3 regions of the Pseudomonas sp. SO81 genome follow, and region 3 is predicted to be linked to each of the others. Evidence: predicted binding sites of a transcription regulator. Region 3 holds the regulator's gene; each other region holds the start of a gene.
The links. The regulator sigma-54, encoded in region 3, starts transcription at its own class of promoters, with help from an activator protein. The targets are predictions, from matches to a motif close to ANTGGCATNNANNTTGCTNT.
Positions count from the first base shown of each region.

Region 1: a site for sigma-54 is predicted at 2,774-2,793, ahead of glnK (P-II family nitrogen regulator). Genes of this name have one in related genera too.
Region 2: a site for sigma-54 is predicted at 2,698-2,717, ahead of flhA (flagellar biosynthesis protein FlhA). Genes of this name have one in related genera too.

Region 1 is NZ_CP126126.1:2,882,691-2,889,292, reverse strand. Features, by position in the region: gene OH686_RS13450 (ammonium transporter AmtB) at 1-791, opposite strand, end outside; gene OH686_RS13445 (ammonium transporter) at 888-2,204, opposite strand; gene glnK (P-II family nitrogen regulator) at 2,240-2,578, opposite strand; gene OH686_RS13435 (accessory factor UbiK family protein) at 2,991-3,251, shown strand; gene OH686_RS13430 (YifB family Mg chelatase-like AAA ATPase) at 3,286-4,779, shown strand; gene OH686_RS13425 (gamma-glutamyl-gamma-aminobutyrate hydrolase family protein) at 4,829-5,629, opposite strand; gene OH686_RS13420 (LysR substrate-binding domain-containing protein) at 6,001-6,602, opposite strand, start outside.
Region 2 is NZ_CP126126.1:576,591-583,192, reverse strand. Features, by position in the region: gene fliQ (flagellar biosynthesis protein FliQ) at 1-155, shown strand, start outside; gene fliR (flagellar biosynthetic protein FliR) at 155-931, shown strand; gene flhB (flagellar biosynthesis protein FlhB) at 944-2,080, shown strand; gene sodC (superoxide dismutase [Cu-Zn] SodC) at 2,085-2,606, opposite strand; gene flhA (flagellar biosynthesis protein FlhA) at 2,779-4,902, shown strand; gene flhF (flagellar biosynthesis GTPase FlhF) at 4,915-6,240, shown strand; gene fleN (flagellar synthesis regulator FleN) at 6,337-6,602, shown strand, end outside.
Region 3 is NZ_CP126126.1:1,732,421-1,739,022, forward strand. Features, by position in the region: gene OH686_RS08370 (KpsF/GutQ family sugar-phosphate isomerase) at 1-488, shown strand, start outside; gene OH686_RS08375 (KdsC family phosphatase) at 489-1,013, shown strand; gene lptC (LPS export ABC transporter periplasmic protein LptC) at 1,023-1,592, shown strand; gene lptA (lipopolysaccharide transport periplasmic protein LptA) at 1,579-2,124, shown strand; gene lptB (LPS export ABC transporter ATP-binding protein) at 2,124-2,849, shown strand; gene OH686_RS08395 (RNA polymerase factor sigma-54) at 2,991-4,493, shown strand; gene hpf (ribosome hibernation-promoting factor, HPF/YfiA family) at 4,651-4,959, shown strand; gene ptsN (PTS IIA-like nitrogen regulatory protein PtsN) at 4,973-5,437, shown strand; gene rapZ (RNase adapter RapZ) at 5,452-6,309, shown strand; gene OH686_RS08415 (HPr family phosphocarrier protein) at 6,318-6,590, shown strand.

The DNA.
Region 1 (6,602 bases), 1.2 Mb from region 3:
AGCAGGCCACCGGCCGCGGCCAGGTTGGTGTTGACGAAGACTGCGGCTACCACGTTGGCGTCGTCGATGCTGCTGACCTTGAGCTGCGAGCCACCGTTGAAACCGAACCAGCCGAACCAGAGGATCAGCGTGCCCAGCGTCGCCAGCGGCAGGTTGGCGCCGGGAATGGCGTTGATCTGCCCATGGCTGCCGTACTTGCCCTTGCGCGCGCCGAGCAGGATGACGCCGGCCAGGGCCGCCGAGGCGCCCGCCAGGTGGACGATGCCGGAGCCGGCGAAGTCCTTGAAGCCGAGTTGCTTGAGGAAGCCACCGCCCCAGGTCCAGTAACCCTCGATCGGGTAGATCAGGCCGCACATGACCACGGCGAAGGCAAGGAACGCCCACAGCTTCATGCGCTCGGCCACGGCGCCGGAGACGATCGACATGCAGGTGGCGGTGAACACCACCTGGAAGAAGAAGTCGGCGCGCTTGGCATAGCCCGGTGCGCCCTCACCGCCCGCCGCGACCAGATCCACCGCGTGCTCGTCGCCGATCAGAAAGCCGAAGTTGGGCAGCACACCGCCGTGGGCACCGCCATACATCAGGTAGTAGCCGACCAGCAGGTACATCACGCAGGCCAGGGCGTAGAGCACGATGTTCTTGGTGAGGATCTCGGCAGTGTTCTTGGCCCGTACCAGGCCGGATTCGAGCATGGCGAAGCCCGCTGCCATCCACATCACCAGGGCGCCACAGATCAGTAGGTAGAAAGTGTCCAGCGCATACTGCAGGGGAATCAGAGCCGTGCTTTCCATCGAGTACTCCGTTGTACTGGTTGCACAGTGCCGCGCCGCCGTTGGCGCGCAATGAAAAACGCCCGGCGGACCGGGCGTTTGGTATTGCTGAGGGGCTTACAGGTTGTAGCCGCGCTCGTTGTGCTCGGAGAGGTCGAGGCCGACGGTCTCTTGCTCCTCGGTCACGCGCAGGCCCATCACCAGGTCCAGCACCTTGAGGATCACGAAGGTGACGATGGCGGTGTAGACCACGGTGAAGGCGACACCCTTGAACTGGACGAACAGCTGGGCGCCGATGTCTTCCACGGTGCCGAAGCCACCCAGGGCCGGCGCGGCGAACACGCCGGTCAGCAGGGCGCCGACGATACCGCCGATGCCGTGTACGCCGAAGGCGTCCAGGGAGTCGTCGTAGCCCAGCTTGCGCTTCAGGCTGGTGGCGCAGAAGAAGCAGATCACGCCGGCGGACAGACCGATGACGATGGCACCCATCGGGCCGGCGGTGCCGGCGGCCGGAGTGATGGCGACCAGGCCGGCGACCACGCCGGAGGCGATGCCCAGGGCGCTCGGCTTACCGTGCGTGATCCACTCGGCGAACATCCAGCCCAGGGCGGCGGCGGCGGTGGCGATCTGGGTCACCAGCATGGCCATGCCGGCGGTGCCGTTGGCGGCGATGGCCGAACCGGCGTTGAAGCCGAACCAGCCGACCCACAGCATGGCGGCGCCGACCAGGGTGTAGCCCAGGTTGTGCGGAGCCATGGCGGTGGTCGGGAAGCCCTTGCGCTTGCCCAATACCAGGCAGGCCACCAGACCGGCGATACCGGCGTTGATGTGCACCACGGTGCCGCCGGCGAAGTCCAGCACGCCCCAGTCCCACATCAGGCCGCCGTTACCGGACCAGACCATGTGTGCGATCGGTGCGTAGACCAGGGTGAACCACACGCCCATGAAGATCAGCATGGCGGAGAACTTCATGCGCTCGGCGAAGGCGCCGACGATCAGGGCCGGAGTGATGATGGCGAAGGTCATCTGGAAGAAGATGAACACGCTTTCCGGGAAGGCACCGATCAGGCTGCTGGTGTTCAGGCCGCTGAGGAAGGCTTTGGACAGGCCGCCGACGAAGGAGTTGAGGTTGACGACCCCTTGCTCCATGCCGGTGGTGTCGAACGCGATGCTGTAGCCGTAGATCACCCAGAGGATGCTGATCAGGCCGGTGATGGCGAAGCACTGCATCATCACCGAGAGCACGTTCTTCGAACGCACCATGCCGGCGTAGAACAGCGCCAGGCCCGGGATGGTCATGAGCAGCACCAGCAGGCTGGCAGTCATCATCCAGGCGGTGTCGCCGGAGTTGAGTACGACCTCGTCAGCCATGGCCAGGCCAGGGGTTACGAGGGACAAAAGGGCTCCTAGCCCTGCGATCTTACGCAGAGTCATGTGTTTTTCTCCTGGGGCGTGTTGGGTTCTGAGGCTTAAACTGCGTCGGTGCCGGTTTCGCCGGTACGGATGCGGATGGCCTGTTCCAGATTGACGACGAAGATCTTGCCGTCACCGATCTTGCCGGTGTTGGCCGCCTTGGTGATCGCCTCGATGACCCGGTCCAGCTGGTCGTCGGCGATGGCCACGTCGATCTTCACCTTGGGCAGGAAATCGACCACGTATTCCGCGCCGCGATACAGCTCGGTGTGGCCCTTCTGCCGACCGAAGCCTTTGACTTCGGTCACGGTGATGCCCTGCACGCCGATCTCCGACAGTGACTCGCGCACGTCGTCCAGCTTGAACGGCTTGATGATGGCAGTGACTAGCTTCATGAAACTTTCTCCCGTTTTGATGGACTCGCCCCAGGAAAACGAACCCGGCTCAAGTCTAAGCGCAGTGTCTGGCTTTTGAAACGCATCGCCCGCCCGTAGCCAGCCGATTCGATGCCCACCAACCGCCTCCGGTGAGGCACTCCCCCGCCTCATCCTGCACACCGGAACTGCATCGGTGCACGCGTCATGGGGTGTTAAGCAGAAAGCTTGCCAGCTATGCCAAAAGGCCACTTTTTCATGCAGTTAGTGCCGCGCTGCGGTGATTGGAGGAAATTGACTGGCAGGTCATTGCACAGCATTGGTGCGCTACAGCTCCCGGTGATGATCAAAAATCGTGCACTGGCCATCCAACCCTGGCCGGCGCGGGCTGCGTGCTACACTGCCGGCCGTTTGCTCACGGAATAAACCGCCCATGCTGCCGCCCAAAGCCATTCTCGATACCCTCGCCAGCCATGCCTCGCGCCTGTTAAGCGGTGAGAGTCCACTGCCGCGCAGCGAGTTCGAAGCGCAGTTCAAGGCCCTGCTGCAGAGCGCCTTCAGCAAGCTGGATCTGGTCAGCCGCGAAGAATTCGACAGCCAGATGGCCGTGCTGGCTCGCACCCGCGCCCGCCTGGAGGCACTGGAAGCCAAGCTGGCGGAGCTGGAAGCCCAACAGAAACCACCCGCCGAGTAAGCCCATCGGCGGGCATGCGATCAAGGAGTGATCCATGTCCCTGGCCATCGTCCACAGCCGCGCCCAGGTCGGCGTCGAAGCCCCGCCTGTCACTGTCGAGGCGCACCTGGCCAACGGCCTGCCGAGCATGGCCCTGGTCGGCCTGCCGGAAGCCGCGGTCAAGGAAAGCAAGGACCGCGTGCGCAGCGCCATCCAGAACTCCGGCTTCGAATTCCCCGCGCGGCGCATCACCCTCAACCTCGCCCCTGCCGACCTGCCCAAGGATGGTGGCCGCTTCGACCTGGCCATCGCCCTCGGCGTGCTGGCCGCCAGCGGCCAGGTACCGGTGGACAGCCTGGCCGAGCTGGAATGCCTCGGCGAACTGGCGCTATCCGGCGCCCTGCGGCCGGTACAGGGCGTGCTGCCGGCGGCCCTGGCTGCCCGCGCCGCCGGACGCACCCTGGTGGTGCCCAGCGCCAATGCCGAAGAGGCCTGCCTGGCTTCCGGCCTGAAGGTGCTGGCCGTCGACCATCTGCTGCAGATCGCCGCCCACCTCAACGGCCATACGCCGCTGGCGCCGCACCAGGCCAACGGCCTGCTGCGCGAGGTGCCGGCCTATCCGGACCTGGCCGAAGTGCAGGGCCAGTTGGCGGCCAAGCGCGCCCTGCTGATCGCCGCCAGCGGCGGCCACAATCTGTTGTTCAGCGGGCCGCCCGGCACCGGCAAGACCTTGCTCGCCAGTCGCCTGCCCGGCCTGCTCCCTCCGCTGTCCGAGGAAGAGGCGCTGGAAGTGGCCGCCATCCACTCGGTGGCCAGCCTGGCGCCGCTGTCGGCCTGGCCGCAGCGTCCGTTCAGGCAACCGCACCACTCGGCTTCCGGACCGGCGCTGGTGGGGGGTGGCAGTCGCCCGCAACCCGGGGAAATCACCCTGGCCCATCAGGGCGTGCTGTTCCTTGATGAATTGCCGGAGTTCGACAGAAAGGTATTGGAAGTTTTGCGCGAGCCGCTGGAGAGCGGGCAGATCGTTATCGCCCGGGCCCGCGACAAGGTGCGTTTCCCCGCCCGCTTTCAGCTGGTGGCGGCGATGAACCCCTGCCCCTGCGGTTACCTGGGCGACCCCTGCGGGCGTTGCCGCTGCTCGCCGGACCAGGTGCAGCGCTACCGCGCCAAGCTTTCCGGGCCGCTGCTTGACCGCATCGACCTGCACCTCACCGTCGCGCGCGAGAGCACCAGCCTGCAGGCGCCGGCGCAACCGGGCGAAGACAGCGCCAGCGTCGCCGGCCGGGTCGCCCAGGCACGGCAACGGCAGCTCAGGCGTCAGGGCTGCGCCAACGCCTTTCTCGACCTGCCCGGCCTGCGCCGGCATTGCCCGCTGGCCGAGCAGGATCAGCACTGGCTGGAGCAGGCCTGCGAACGCCTCAACCTGTCGCTGCGCGCCGCCCACCGCCTGCTCAAGGTGGCGCGTACCCTGGCCGACCTGGAGCAGGTCGAGCAGATCGCCCGCGCCCACCTGGCCGAAGCCCTGCAGTACCGGCCGGTCCAGGCCTGAATGAAAAAGCCCGGCACAGGCCGGGCTTCTGGTTAGGCGATGCGGAGAATCAGGCGGCGCTCGACCAGCTGCGCGTCTGGCGCTGGCGACAGGCTTCGCCGAAGGCCTCGAAGATCTTCACCGAATCCGGGTTCTGCGCGGCCTGCCATTCCGGGTGCCACTGCACGGCGAACAGGAAGGGCGACAGGCTCGGCGCATGGAAGGCCTCGACCAGGCCGTCCTCGGCGTGGGCCAGCGGCTCCAGGCCCTTGCCCAGGGTCTTCACGCCCTGACCATGCAGGGAGTTGACGCCGATCTCCTCACCACCCAGCACCTTGGCCAGCCAGCTGCCGGACTCGATGCGCACCTTGTGCGCCTCCGCGTACTGCACGGCCACCGGGTCGTCGGTGTTCTCGCGATGGTCGTTGAAGCCCGGCTCGGCGTAGAGCTTCTGGTACATGTCGCCGCCCAGGGCTACGTTGATTTCCTGCATGCCGCGGCAGATGCCGAAGATCGGCAGGCCGCGGGCGATGGCGGCCTTGATCAGCGGCAGGTCGAACAGGTCGCGGTCACGATCCTGGCTCTTCTCCGGGGTGAGGTTCTCCTGGCCGTAGAGGGTCGGATCGATGTTCGAGCCGGCGCCGGTGAGGTACACCCCGTCGGCCATGTCGAGGTACTGCTCGAGGTCTTCGGTACCGCAGCAGGTGGGCACCAGCACAGGCACGCAGCTGGCGATCTCCACCAGCGGCACGATGTATTTGTGGGTCATCACCTGATAGTCGTGGCCCTTGCGCTCCTGGGCGCCCATGGACATCAACACGACGGGTTTACGTTTGGCAGAAGTGGTCTTTGCGCTGTTGTTGTTGGACATACGTCACCTTGGGGCAGGTCGGCCTGCCGTTGCTGTGCAGGTGGGTCGGGAGATCGACGCGCTACCTGTTTGGCACGGTTCCGTCTGTCGGCGGCGTAGCTGGGCCTCGCCTGGAGGCATGGGAATGGGAGGTAACGAACCTTCCGCGACGGCCGCATAACAGACGAACCGCCAGCACAGTCTCTCCAGGCCCGTAAAATATGTCAAACAAATCTTATCTAGAACGTTTAAGAATCAGATCGGCATATCGGCCAGAAAGCGCCATTATTCGGCGCATAAGGCCATGAGCGCTCCTCGCCACGCCCCGTAGAAGTCCATTATTTTTTACGCAACCCGATTGAAATCCTGCAAGGCCACGGGCCCAGGCGGCATCAGGCCTTGATCCACTGCACCGGGGGCAGGCGCATCTGCGCCACCTCGCCGAGGAGGAAATCGCGCAGGCGCCACAGGCGTTCCTCGCCGCGCCGGCCACGCAGCCAGACCAGGTGATAGCTGTCGCCACTGGCCACCGCGCTGGGCCAGGGCAGGCCGAGACGGCCCTGCTCGACATCCTCGGCGACCATCACCAGATCGCCGATGGACACCCCGTAGCCGCGCGCCGCCGCCACTATGCCCAGCTCCAGGGTGTCGAACACCTGGCCGCCCCTGAGCGGCACCCGCTCCTCCAGGCCCATGGCCTGCACCCAGCGCCGCCAGTCGCGGCGGTCCGGAGTCGGATGCAGCAGCTCCGTGGCCTGCAGGCGCTCCAGCTCCCAGGGCCCATCGGCGGCAGCCTCCGGCGCGCAGACCGGGATCAGCCATTCGGCGAACAGCTCGACGCTCTCCCACTCGGCGGGGAAGACACCGCCGCTGCTGAGCAGCACGGCGCAGTCGAAGGGCTCCTGGTGGAAGTCGACCTTGTCCACATCCATCCAGGCACTGGTCAGCTGCACCTCGATATCGGCGTTGCGCTGGCGAAAGCGCGACAGCCGCG
Region 2 (6,602 bases), 1.2 Mb from region 3:
AGGCCGCCACCCAGATCAACGAACAGACCCTGAGCTTCGTTCCGCGCCTGCTGGTGATGCTGCTGACGCTGATGTGGGCCGGCCCCTGGCTGGTGCGCGAGCTAATGGAGTACACCCAGACGCTGATACAGAACATCCCGCTGTTGATCGGCTGATGCTCGAGCTGACCAACATGCAGATCGGCGGCTGGGTGGGCCAGTACCTCCTGCCGCTGTTCCGCATCGCCTCCATGCTGATGGTCATGCCGGTGATCGGCACCCAGTTGGTGCCGATGCGGGTGCGCCTGTACCTGTCTCTGGCGATCTGCCTGGTGCTGGCGCCGAACCTGCCGCCGATGCCGCAGGTGGACGCCGTGAGCCTGCAGTCCATGCTGCTGATCGGCGAGCAGGTGCTGGTCGGGGTGATGTTCGGGTTCGTCCTGCAGTTGTATTTCCACCTGTTCACCGTGGCCGGGCAGATCATTGCCATGCAGATGGGCCTGGGCTTCGCCTCCATGGTCGATCCGGCCAACGGCGTGTCGGTGCCGGTGCTGGGGCAGTTTCTGCTGATGCTGGTGACCCTGCTGTTCCTGGCCATGAACGGCCACCTGGTGGTGTTCGAGGTGCTGGGGGAAAGCTTCGTCACCCTGCCAGTGGGCGAAGGCTTGCTGCTGGATCACTACTGGACGATGGCCGGCAAGTTGACCTGGGTGATTGCGGCCGGCCTGCTGATGGCGCTGCCGGTGGTCACCGCGCTGCTGATCATCAACCTGGCCTTCGGCGTTATGACCCGCGCCGCGCCGCAGCTGAACATCTTCTCCATCGGCTTCCCGCTCACCCTGGTACTCGGCCTGTTCATCTTCTGGCTGGGTATCTCCGACTTCCTCGCGCATTTCCAGGTGTTTACCAGCGAGGCCCTGCAACAACTGCGCGAAGTCGCGCGCGTGCGCTGAGGAGGCTCTGCGATGGCTGAGAGCGAAAGCGGCGCGGACAAGAGCGAGGAACCCACCAGTAAGCGCCTGGAAGAGGCGCGCAAGAAAGGCCAGATAGCCCGCTCCAAGGAGCTCAGTACCCTGGCGGTGACTTTCGGCGGCGCCGCAGCGCTGTTGATCTATGGCGCCGACATGGGCCAGTCGATGCTGGACATGATGCGCGGCAACTTCTCCCTGCCGCGCGAGGTACTGCTGGATGACGGTTCCATGGCTCGCTATCTGCTGGCCACTGGTATGGAGGCGCTGCTGGCCCTGCAGCCGTTCTTCGTGGTCATGCTCATCGCTTCCATCGTCGGCCCCGTTGCCCTGGGCGGCTGGCTGTTCTCCGCCGAGGCGCTGCAGCCCAAGTTCAGCCGGATGAACCCACTGGAAGGGCTCAAGCGCATGTTCTCCACCAAGGCCCTGGTGGAGCTGCTCAAGGCCCTGGCCAAGTTCGTGATCATCCTGATGGTGGCCCTGGCGGTGCTCAAGTCGGACCAGGACGACCTGCTGGCCATCGCCAACGAGTCGGTCGAGTCGGCGATCCTGCATGCCATGCAGGTGACCGGCTGGAGTCTGCTGTGGATGGCCTGCGGGCTGATCCTGATTGCCGCCGTGGACGTGCCGTTCCAGCTCTGGGACACCAAGCAGAAGCTGATGATGACCAAGCAGGAGGTCCGCGACGAATACAAGGACAGCGAGGGCAAGCCCGAGGTCAAGTCGAAGATCCGCCAGTTGCAGCGGCAGATGGCCGAGCGGCGGATGATGCAGCAGGTGCCCGAGGCCGACGTGGTGATCACCAACCCGACCCACTTCGCCGTGGCGCTGAAGTACGACCCGGCCAAGGGCAATGCGCCGATGCTGCTGGCCAAGGGTGGCGACTTCCTGGCGCTGAAGATTCGCGAGATTGCCCAGGAGCACAAGGTTACCCTGCTCGAATCGCCGGCCCTGGCGCGGGCGGTGTTCTACTCCACCGAAGTGGACCAGGAGATCCCCGCGGGCCTGTACCTGGCGGTGGCTCAGGTACTGGCCTACGTCTACCAGCTCAAGCAGTTCCGCTCCGGCAAGGGCAAGCGTCCGGCGCCGCTGTCGAATCTGCCCATCCCGCCGGACCTACGTCGCGACGAGTGACGTGTCACTCGATCACGCCACAGGCCACCCGTGCGCCGCCACCACCCAGTGGCTTGGGATGGTCGGCATGGTTGTCGCCTCCGGCGTGGATCATCAGGGCATGGCCCTTGAGCTCGTCCAGGCTCTTCAGACGTGGCGCCAGTACCGGCTGCCCGGCCTTGCCGCTGGCGTCCACATACAGCGGCGGCAGGTCGCCGCGGTGGGCGTCGTCCTCCCAGGGGCTGCCGTGACGCGCGCTGCCGTCCGGGTCCCAGTGGCCGCCCGCCGCCTCGGCGGCGGAGGCCTGGCCGTCCTTCTCGGCGGGTTTGCAGTCCGGTTTGGCATGCAGGTGGAAGCCGTGCAGGCCAGGCTCAAGGCCCGAAAGGGCAGGGCTGAACACCAGGCCGTAGAGACTCTGTTCGACCTTGACGGTGCCGAGCGGCTGGCCGACGCCATTGGCGTCCACGGCATTGAGCTGGACCGTCAGCGGTGCGGCCTGGGCCACGCTGGTTAAGCCGAGCAGGGCGGCGATAAGGCACTTTTTCATGGGTTCTTCCTCGGATGTCTGAACTGCATGTGACCCATGACCTACGCCCCGGGTTTCCCTCGAATACGTTGCGTTTCAAGGCCTTGAGGAAACTGGCCGACTTCTTGCTCTAACCTCGCCACGGCGCTTCTTCGCGTCAAAAGATTGAACTGGCTGGGGTAATCAAGTGGCAGTGGATCGGGCGCAACTCATCGGTGATGTACGCAGCAACCTGGCGGGGTTGCGCCACGGCAATCTGGGCATTCCGCTGCTGCTGCTGGTCATGCTCGCCATGGTCATGCTGCCGATTCCGCCGTTCCTGCTCGACGTGCTGTTCACCTTCAGCATCGCCCTGTCCATCGTGGTTCTGCTGGTGGCCATCTACTCCCTGCGGCCGCTGGACTTCGCCGTATTCCCCACGGTGCTGCTGGCCGCGACCCTGTTGCGCCTGGCGCTGAACGTCGCCTCCACGCGGGTGGTGCTGTTGCACGGCCAGGAGGGCCACGATGCCGCGGGCAAGGTGATCCAGGCCTTCGGCGAGGTGGTAATTGGCGGCAACTACGTGGTCGGTGCCGTGGTGTTCGCCATCTTGATGATCATCAACTTCGTGGTGGTCACCAAGGGCGCCGGGCGCATCTCCGAGGTGAGCGCACGTTTCACCCTCGATGCCATGCCCGGCAAGCAGATGGCCATCGACGCCGACCTCAACGCCGGCCTGATCGACCAGGCCGAGGCCAAGAAGCGCCGCGTCGAGGTGGCCCAGGAGGCCGACTTCTACGGTTCGATGGACGGTGCCTCGAAGTTCGTTCGTGGCGATGCCGTCGCCGGCCTGCTGATCCTCTTCATCAACCTGATCGGTGGCATGGCCATCGGTGTGCTGCAGCACGACCTGGCTTTTGCCGAGGCCGGGCGCATCTACACCCTGCTGACCATCGGTGACGGCCTGGTGGCGCAGATCCCGTCTCTGCTGCTGTCCACCGCCGCCGCGATCATGGTGACCCGCGTTTCGACCTCGGAAGACATGGGCGCCCAGGTCAGCCGGCAGATGTTCGCCTCGCCCAAGGCTTTGGCCGTGTCGTCGGCGATCATGATCGCCATGGGCCTGGTACCGGGCATGCCGCACTTTTCCTTCATCAGCCTCGGCCTGGTGGCCGCCGGTGCGGCCTACTGGATCGCGCACAAGCAGCGCAAGACCAAGGAGGACGCGGTCAAGGAAGTCCAGCGCCAGCAGGAGCTGCTGCCGGCGCAGAAGGCCCAGGAGGTCAAGGAGCTGGGCTGGGACGACGTGACCCCGGTGGACATGGTCGGCCTGGAAGTGGGTTACCGCCTGATTCCGCTGGTCGACCGCAACCAGGGTGGCCAGCTGCTGGCGCGGATCAAGGGCGTGCGCAAGAAGCTGTCCCAGGAAATGGGCTTCCTGATGCCATCCGTGCATATCCGCGACAATCTTGACTTGTTGCCCAACGCCTACCGTTTGACCCTGATGGGCGTCAGCGTGGCCGAGGCCGAGGTGTATCCGGAGCGCGAGCTGGCGATCAACCCCGGCCAGGTGTTCGGCACCCTCAACGGTATCGCCGCCAAGGATCCGGCGTTCGGCCTGGAAGCGGTGTGGATCGACCCGACCCAGCGCGACCAGGCGCAGTCGCTCGGCTACACGGTGGTGGACGCCAGCACCGTGGTCGCCACCCACCTCAACCAGGTGCTGCACAAGCATGCCCATGAACTGCTCGGCCACGAAGAGGTCCAGCAATTGATGCAGCTGCTGGCCAAGAGCTCGCCGAAGCTGGCCGAGGAGCTGGTGCCGGGCATGGTCTCGCTGTCGACCCTGCTCAAAGTACTGCAGACCCTGCTGCAGGAGCAGGTGCCGGTGCGCGACATCCGCAGCATCGCCGAGGCCATCTCCAACGTGGCCGGCAAGAGTCAAGATCCCGCCGCGATGGTGGCCGCGGTTCGCGTCGCGCTTTCCCGCGCAATCGTGCAAAGCATTGTGGGACTAGAGCCGGAGCTGCCTGTGATCACTCTAGAACCCAGGTTGGAACAGTTATTGCTCAATAGCCTGCAGAAGGCCGGTCAGGGCTCCGAGGATGGCATCCTCCTCGAGCCCGGCATGGCCGAGAAGCTGCAACGCTCCCTGGTGGAAGCGGCGCAGCGCCAGGAAATGCTCGGCAAACCGGTGATCCTGCTGGTAGCCGGTCCGGTCCGGGCGATGCTCTCGCGATTCGCGCGGCTCGCCGTACCGGCCATGCACGTACTGGCCTACCAAGAAATACCGGATAACAAGCAGGTCACGATCGTTGCTACGGTCGGCCAGAACTGAGGGTTCTAAGCCATGCAAGTCAAACGCTTCTTCGCCGCCGATATGCGTACCGCCATGAAACTGGTGCGTGATGAGCTGGGCGCCGATGCCTCCATCATCGGCAATCGCCGTGTGGCCGGTGGCGTGGAGCTGACCGCTGCCCTGGACTACCAGCCGACCGCTCCGGCACGTCAGGCCAACCCGGCGCTGGAAGCCGAGCTGCGCAAGACTCAGGCGAAGATCGCCAATGCCCAGGCCGAGCTGACCATTCGCGCCGTGGCCGACGAGCGCAAGGACCGCCAGCTGTTCGCCAACGAATCGCTGGTCGCCCCGGAGCTGCCGGCCACCGCCGTCAAGGCTCAGCGCCCGGTGGCCGCCGCACAGCCCGCAATCAAGCCGGCTGCCGCTGCGGTGGATCAGCGCGCCCTGGATGCCATGCGCTTCGAGCTGCACGGCCTGCGCGAGCTGATCGAAGTACAGCTGGGCTCCATCGCCTGGGGCCAGCTGCAGAATCGCAAGCCGCAACAGGCCAACCTGTGGCGCCGCCTGCAGCGCATGGGCCTGTCCGCCGAGCTGTCCAAGGCCCTGCTGGAGCGCGTGGCCAAAGTCGCCGAGCCGCGTCAGGCCTGGCGCATGCTGCTGGCCCACCTGGCTCATGCGATCAAGACGCCCGAAGTGGAGCCGCTGGAAGAGGGCGGTGTGATCGCCCTGGTCGGCCCGGCCGGCATGGGCAAGACCACCACCCTGGCCAAGATGGCGGCGCGCTACGTGCTGAAATACGGCCCGCAGAGCATCGCCCTGGTCAGCATGGACAGCTTCCGCATCGGCGCCCAGGAGCAGATCAAGACCCTCGGTCGCATCCTCAACGTACCGGTGACCCAGGTCGACCCGGGCCAGTCCCTGGTTCAGGCCCTGGCCCCGCTGGCGCGCAAGAAAGTGGTGCTGATCGATACCGCCGGCCTGCCAGGCAATGATCCGGCTCTGCGTCTGCAGTTGGAGAGTCTGGCCGCGCGTGGGGTCAAATCGAAAAACTATCTGGTGCTGGCCGCTACCAGCCAGGCTCAGGTGCTCAAGGCCGCCTATCACAGCTACAAGCAGTGCGGCCTGGCCGGGTGCATCCTGAGCAAGGTCGATGAAGCCGCCAACCTGGGTGAAGTTCTGGGGCTGGCTATCAGCCAGCATCTACCGGTAGCCTATCTGGCAGATGGGCCGAAGATTCCGGACGATCTGCAGGTGCCGCGCAGCCATCAGCTGGTGAGTCGCGCCGTGAGCCTGCAGACCGCCGAAGATCCAAGCGAGGAGGCCATGGCGGATATGTTCGCCGGCCTGTACCACCACCCGGCGCGCCGCGTGGGATAAGGCAGGCGGCAGCGTGCAAGGCGTTCTAGTGTTAGGAAAGGGTCGGTGTGGTTGCCCGACCAGCCCAGTCCAGGCAAGTCAAGGTAAGAGAAGAACATGGGTAGTATGCATCCCGTACAGGTGATCGCAGTCACAGGCGGCAAGGGCGGTGTCGGCAAGACCAATGTGTCGGTGAATCTGTCGCTGGCGCTGGCCGACCTCGGTCGCCGGGTCATGCTGATGGACGCCGACCTGGGCCTGGCCAACGTCGACGTCCTGCTCGGCCTGACCGCCAAGCGCACCCTGGCCGACGTGATCGCCGGCGAGTGCGATCTCAAAGATGTGCTGATCCAGGGTCCCGGCGGCGTGCGCATCGTGCCGGC
Region 3 (6,602 bases):
TGGTGATCGGCGACGCCCTGGCCATCGCCCTGCTGGAAGCCCGCGGCTTCACCGCCGAAGATTTCGCCTTCTCCCACCCGGGCGGCGCCCTCGGCCGCCGCCTGCTGCTCAAGGTCGAGAACGTGATGCATGCCGGCGAGCGCCTGCCGCTGGTACAGCGCGGCACCTCGCTGCGCGAGGCGTTGCTGGAAATGACCCGCAAGGGTCTGGGCATGACCGTGATCGTCGAGGCTGATGGCAAGCTGGCCGGGATCTTCACCGACGGCGACCTGCGCCGCACCCTGGACAAGGGCGTCGATGTGCGCGAGGCGAGCATCGACCAGGTGATGACCGTTCACGGCAAGACCGCCCGCGCCGAGATGCTCGCCGCCGAGGCCCTGAAAATCATGGAAGACCACAAGATCAACGCACTGGTAGTAGTGGATGACGAGGACAAGCCGGTTGGCGCTCTCAACATGCACGACCTGCTGCGCGCCGGAGTACTGTAAATGACCGCCGACCTGCTGCAACGCACCAAGGCCATCAAGCTCGCCATCTTCGACGTCGACGGCGTGCTCACCGACGGCAAGCTGTACTTCCTCGTCGACGGCAGCGAGTTCAAGACCTTCAACACCCTGGACGGCCACGGCATCAAGATGCTGATCAACTCCGGGGTACGCACCGCCATCATCAGCGGACGCAAGACCCCGGTGGTCGAGCGCCGCGCGCAGAACCTGGGCATCCAGCATCTGTACCAGGGCCGCGAGGACAAGCTGGTGGTGCTAGATGAACTGCTCGGCGAGCTGGGCCTGACCTACGAACAGGTCGCCTACCTGGGCGACGACCTGCCCGACCTGCCGGTGATCCGCCGCGTCGGCCTGGGCATGGCCGTGGCCAGCGCCGACGGCTTCGTCCGCCAGCACGCCCATGGCGTGACCAGCGCCCGCGGTGGCGAAGGGGCGGCGCGCGAGTTCTGCGAACTGATCATGCGCGGCCAGGGCACACTTGAAGCCGTCCAGGCCGCCTATCTCTAGGATCTGTCCATGAACGGCAAACTGCGCAACTACGTGATCGGCCTGCTGGCAGTCGCCCTGATCGGCGCACTCGGCTACTGGAACGTCCGCCCCGAGAGCTTCATGGAGCGCCGGGCGGCCGCCGAGGCCGACAACGCCATCGACTTCTACGTGGTCGGCGCCAGCACCCAGCAGTTCCAGGAAGACGGCAAGCTGCAGTACGAGATGACCGCCGCCAAGCTGGAACACATCAAGGCCAGCGACATCACCCTGCTGGACAAGCCGGACCTGCAACTCTACCGCGGCACCCAGTTCCCGTGGCACGTGCGCAGCGACAAGGGCGAGGTGGCGCCGGAGGGCAAGCAGGTCGAGCTGATCGACAACGTGCGCATCGCCCGCACCGATGCCAAGAACCGCCCGACCGTGATCACCAGCAGCCGGGTCACCGTATTCCCCGACGAGGAATATGCGCAGACCCAGCAAGCCGTTAGAATCGAGGCCGCCAATGGGGTGACCACGGCACAGGGAATGAAAGCGTACATGAACGACGGCAAGATCAACTTGCTGTCCAACGTAAGAGGCCAGCATGAGGTTCGTTAAAACCTTCCCCCTACTGCTCAGCCTGAGCGCCGCGCTCGGAAGCGCCAGCGCCTGGGCCCTGCCCAGCGACCGCGAACAACCGATCCGGGTCCAGGCAGACAGCGCAGAACTGGATGACAAGCAAGGTGTAGCCGTGTATCGCGGCGGCGTGGTGATCACCCAGGGCACCATGAAGATCACCGGCGACACCGTGACCATCACTCAGGATGCCAACGGCGAGATCGAAGTCTTCACCTCGGTGGGCAAACCGGCCTACTACGAGCAGAAGCCATCGGTCGACAAGGACATCGTCAAGGCCTATGGCCTGACTATCCAGTACTACGCGAGCAACGAGCGCATCGTACTGATCGACCAGGCCAAGGTGATCCAGCAGGGCAACACCTTCGAAGGCGAGAAGATCGTCTACGACACCCAGCGCCAGATCGTCAACGCCGGCCGCGCCACGGGCAGCGATGTCTCCACGCCGCGCCCGCGCATCGACATGATCCTGCAGCCGCGCAAGAAGAACGGCCAGCCGGAGCAGGCGCAGTAATGGCGACTCTCAAAGCCCAGCACCTGGCCAAGAGCTACAAGGGCCGCCAGGTGGTCCGCGACGTCAGCCTGTCCATCGACAGCGGCCAGATCGTCGGCCTGCTCGGCCCCAACGGCGCCGGCAAGACCACCTGCTTCTACATGATCGTCGGCCTGGTCCAGGCCGATCAGGGCCGCGTGCTGATCGACAGCCAGGACATCAGCCACCAGCCCATGCATGGTCGCGCCCGCTCCGGCATCGGCTACCTGCCGCAGGAAGCCTCGATCTTCCGCAAGCTGTCGGTGACCGACAACATCATGGCCATCCTCGAGACCCGCAAGGACCTCGACCGCGCCGGCCGCCAGGAGGCGCTGGAAGCCCTGCTGCAGGAATTCCACATCAACCACATCCGCGACAGTCTCGGCATGAGCCTGTCCGGCGGCGAGCGTCGCCGCGTGGAGATCGCCCGCGCCCTGGCCACCGAGCCGAAGTTCATCCTGCTCGACGAACCCTTCGCCGGTGTGGACCCGATCTCGGTCGGCGATATCAAGCAGATCATCCATCACCTCAAGGCCAAGGGCATCGGCGTGCTGATCACCGATCACAACGTGCGCGAGACCCTGGATATCTGCGAGACCGCCTATATCGTCAACGACGGCCAGCTGATCGCCGAGGGCGATGCCGAGACCATTCTGGCCAACCAGCTGGTCAAGGAAGTCTACCTGGGCCACGAGTTCCGCCTCTGAGCCCGAGCCCCGTGCGGGGCTTGCGCAAAGGGCTAGAATCATTCAAGGTCAGGCATATAATTTGCTTCCTAGGGCGGTTCGCCGCCTTGCAGTGGATGGCGCCACGCGCCGGCAAGTGAACAAGGTACCCAGCCCCACACCATGAAACCGTCGCTAGTCCTCAAGATGGGCCAGCAGCTGACGATGACTCCGCAGCTGCAACAGGCCATCCGTCTCCTCCAGCTCTCCACCCTGGACCTGCAGCAGGAAATCCAGGAGGCCCTGGAATCCAACCCCATGTTGGAACGTCAGGAGGAAGGCGAAGACTTCGACAACTCCGACCCGATGGCCGACAACGCCGAGCAGAACAGCCCTGCCCAGCAGGACAGCTCGAGCTTCCAGGACAGTACCGTCGCGGTAAACAACAACGAGAGCGCCGAAGACGGCGAATGGCACGACCGCATTCCCAGCGAGCTGCCGGTCGACACCGCCTGGGAAGACGTCTACCAAACCAGCGCCAGCAGCCTGCCGAGCAACGATGACGACGAGTGGGACTTCACCACCCGCACCTCCGCCGGCGAAAGCCTGCAGAGCCACCTGCTGTGGCAGCTCAACCTGGTGCCGATGTCCGATACCGACAAGCTGATCGGCGTCACCATCATCGACTGCATCAACAACCAGGGCTACCTGGAAGAATCCATCGACGAGATCGTCGAGTCCTTCGATCCGGAACTGGAGATCGAGGCCGACGAGGTCGAAGCCGTCCTGCACCGCATCCAGCATTTCGAGCCCGCCGGCATCGGCGCCCGCGACCTGCGCGAGTGCCTGCTCCTGCAGCTGCGCCAACTGCCGGCCAGCACGCCCTGGCTGGCCGAGGCACAGCGCCTGGCCGGCGATCACCTCGACGTGCTCGGCAGCCGCGACTACAGCCAGCTGATGCGCCGCATGAAGCTGAAAGAGGACGAGCTGCGCCAGGTCATCGAACTGATCCAGAGTCTCAACCCGCGCCCGGGCTCGCAGATCGAGGCCAGCGAACCGGAATACGTGGTGCCGGACGTGATCGTGCGCAAGCACAACGAACGCTGGCTGGTGGAACTCAACCAGGAAGCGGTACCGCGCCTGCGGGTCAACCCGCAATACGCCGGCTTCGTCAAACGCGCCGACTCCAGCGCCGATAACACCTTCATGCGCAATCAGCTGCAGGAGGCGCGCTGGTTCATCAAGAGCCTGCAGAGCCGCAACGAGACGCTGATGAAGGTGGCCACGCAGATCGTCGAGCACCAGCGCGGCTTCCTCGAATACGGCGACGAGGCCATGAAGCCCCTGGTCCTGCACGATATCGCCGAGGCGGTAGGCATGCACGAGTCGACCATTTCGCGTGTCACCACGCAGAAATTCATGCACACCCCGCGTGGCATCTACGAGCTGAAGTACTTCTTCTCCAGCCACGTCAGCACCTCCGAGGGCGGTGAATGCTCGTCCACCGCGATCCGCGCCATCATCAAGAAACTGGTGGCCGCGGAAAACGCGAAAAAGCCGTTGAGCGACAGCAAGATCGCTGGTTTACTGGAAGCACAGGGCATTCAGGTAGCCCGCCGCACTGTCGCCAAGTACCGTGAATCGCTCGGCATAGCGCCATCCAGCGAACGCAAGCGACTGATGTAAGCGGCCCTGAGCGGAAGGCTTCTGCACCACCGTACCGAGCGCCAGATACCCTGCATGGGGGGACCATGGCCCGCAGTGCACCAGCCCTTTCAGCCAACGTGTTACGGCGGCAGGCAAGCTAGTCTGTCTCTTACACCAGGCAACAAGGAGAAGCGGTATGCAAGTCAACATCAGTGGACATCAACTGGATGTGACCGACGCTCTGCGTGACTATGTCGGCGAGAAGTTGAGCCGGCTGGAACGCCATTTCGACAAGATCACCAATGTGCAGGTCATCATGGAGGTCGAGAAGCTGAAGCAGAAGATCGAAGCGACCCTGCACATTGCCGGCGGCGAAATCGTCGCCAACGCCGAACACGAAGACATGTATGCGGCCATCGACCTGCTGACCGACAAACTCGACCGACAACTGATCAAGCACAAGGAAAAGCAGCTGGGTCGCCTGCAAGGCGCCACGGCTCGCTGACAGCCCCTCCCAGATGATCCGACTCGAAACCATCCTGACTCCCGCACGTTCCCTGGTGAACGTGCCGGGAGGCAGCAAGAAACGTGTACTCGAACAGATTGCCAACCTGGTCGCCCGCGATCTCCCCGATCTGGACGCCCAGGACATCTTCGAAAACCTGATCGCTCGCGAGAAGCTCGGCTCCACCGGCTTCGGTAATGGCATCGCCATTCCCCACTGCCGCCTGTCCGGCTGCAGCGCACCGATCAGCGCCGTGCTGCACCTGGACTCGGTGGTGGACTTCGACGCCATCGACGGTGCACCGGTAGACCTGCTGTTCGTCCTGCTGGTGCCGGAAGCGGCCACCGACGAGCACCTGGAGCTGCTGCGCCAGATCGCCAGCATGCTCGACCGTAGTGAGGTGCGCGAGCGCCTGCGCCAGGCGCAGAGCAACGAGAGCCTGTACCAGGTCGTGGTCGACGTTCAGAGCGGCCACTGAGCACGGGAGGCGGCATGCGTCTGATCATCGTCAGCGGACGTTCCGGCTCGGGCAAGAGCACCGCCCTCGACGTACTGGAAGACAACGGCTTCTACTGCATCGACAACCTGCCCGCCGGCCTGCTGCCGGATCTGGCCGAGCGTGCCCTGCTGCAGACCGAGCTGCTGCACCCGCAGGTCGCCGTGTCGGTGGACGCACGCAACCTGCCCAGCCAGCTCAAGCGCTTCCCCGAACTGCTCGACGAAGTACGCAGCCGTCATATCCAGTGCGACGTGCTGTATCTCGATGCCGACGAGGACACCCTGCTCAAGCGCTTCTCCGAGACCCGGCGGCGTCACCCGCTGACCAACGAGGATCGCGCCCTGGCCGAGGCCATTCGTGACGAGGCGCAACTGCTGGCACCGATCATCGACCTGGCCGACCTGAAGATCGACACCACCCACCTGAACCTCTACCAGTTGCGCGACACCCTCAAGCTGCGCCTGCTGAACAAGCCGGAGCCGGGCACCGCCTTCCTGGTCGAATCGTTCGGTTTCAAGCGCGGCATGCCGGTGGATGCCGACCTGGTATTCGACGTGCGCTGCCTGCCCAACCCCTACTGGAAGCCGGACCTGCGCGACATGTCCGGCCTGGAGGCCCCGGTAGCCGAGTATCTGGCGGCGCAGCCGGACGTGGAGGAGATGTACCAGGACATCCAGGCCTACCTGCACAAGTGGCTGCCGCGCTTCGCCGCCAGCAACCGCTCCTACGTGACCATCGCCATCGGCTGCACCGGTGGCCACCATCGCTCGGTGTACCTGGCCAACCGCCTGGGCGAAGCCCTGAAACCCGTACTGAAGAACGTCCAGGTCCGCCACCGCGACCTCGGCTAAGGATTGCAATGCCCACCCGCGAAATCACCATCATCAACAAGCTCGGCCTACACGCCCGCGCCGCCGCCAAGTTCGTCGGCGTGGCCAGTGGCTTCCCCTGCCAGGTCCGCGTCGGCCGCTCGGCGGAGAGCCAGGTGGACGGCAAGAGCATCATGGCGGTGATGATGCTGGCCGCCGGCAAGGGCACCAACCTGCACCTGTTCAGCGAAGGCGAGCGTGAAGACGAGGCGCTGGACGCGCTGGTCGAGCTGATCAACAACAAGTTCGACGAAGGCGAGTAAACGCCGACGCAT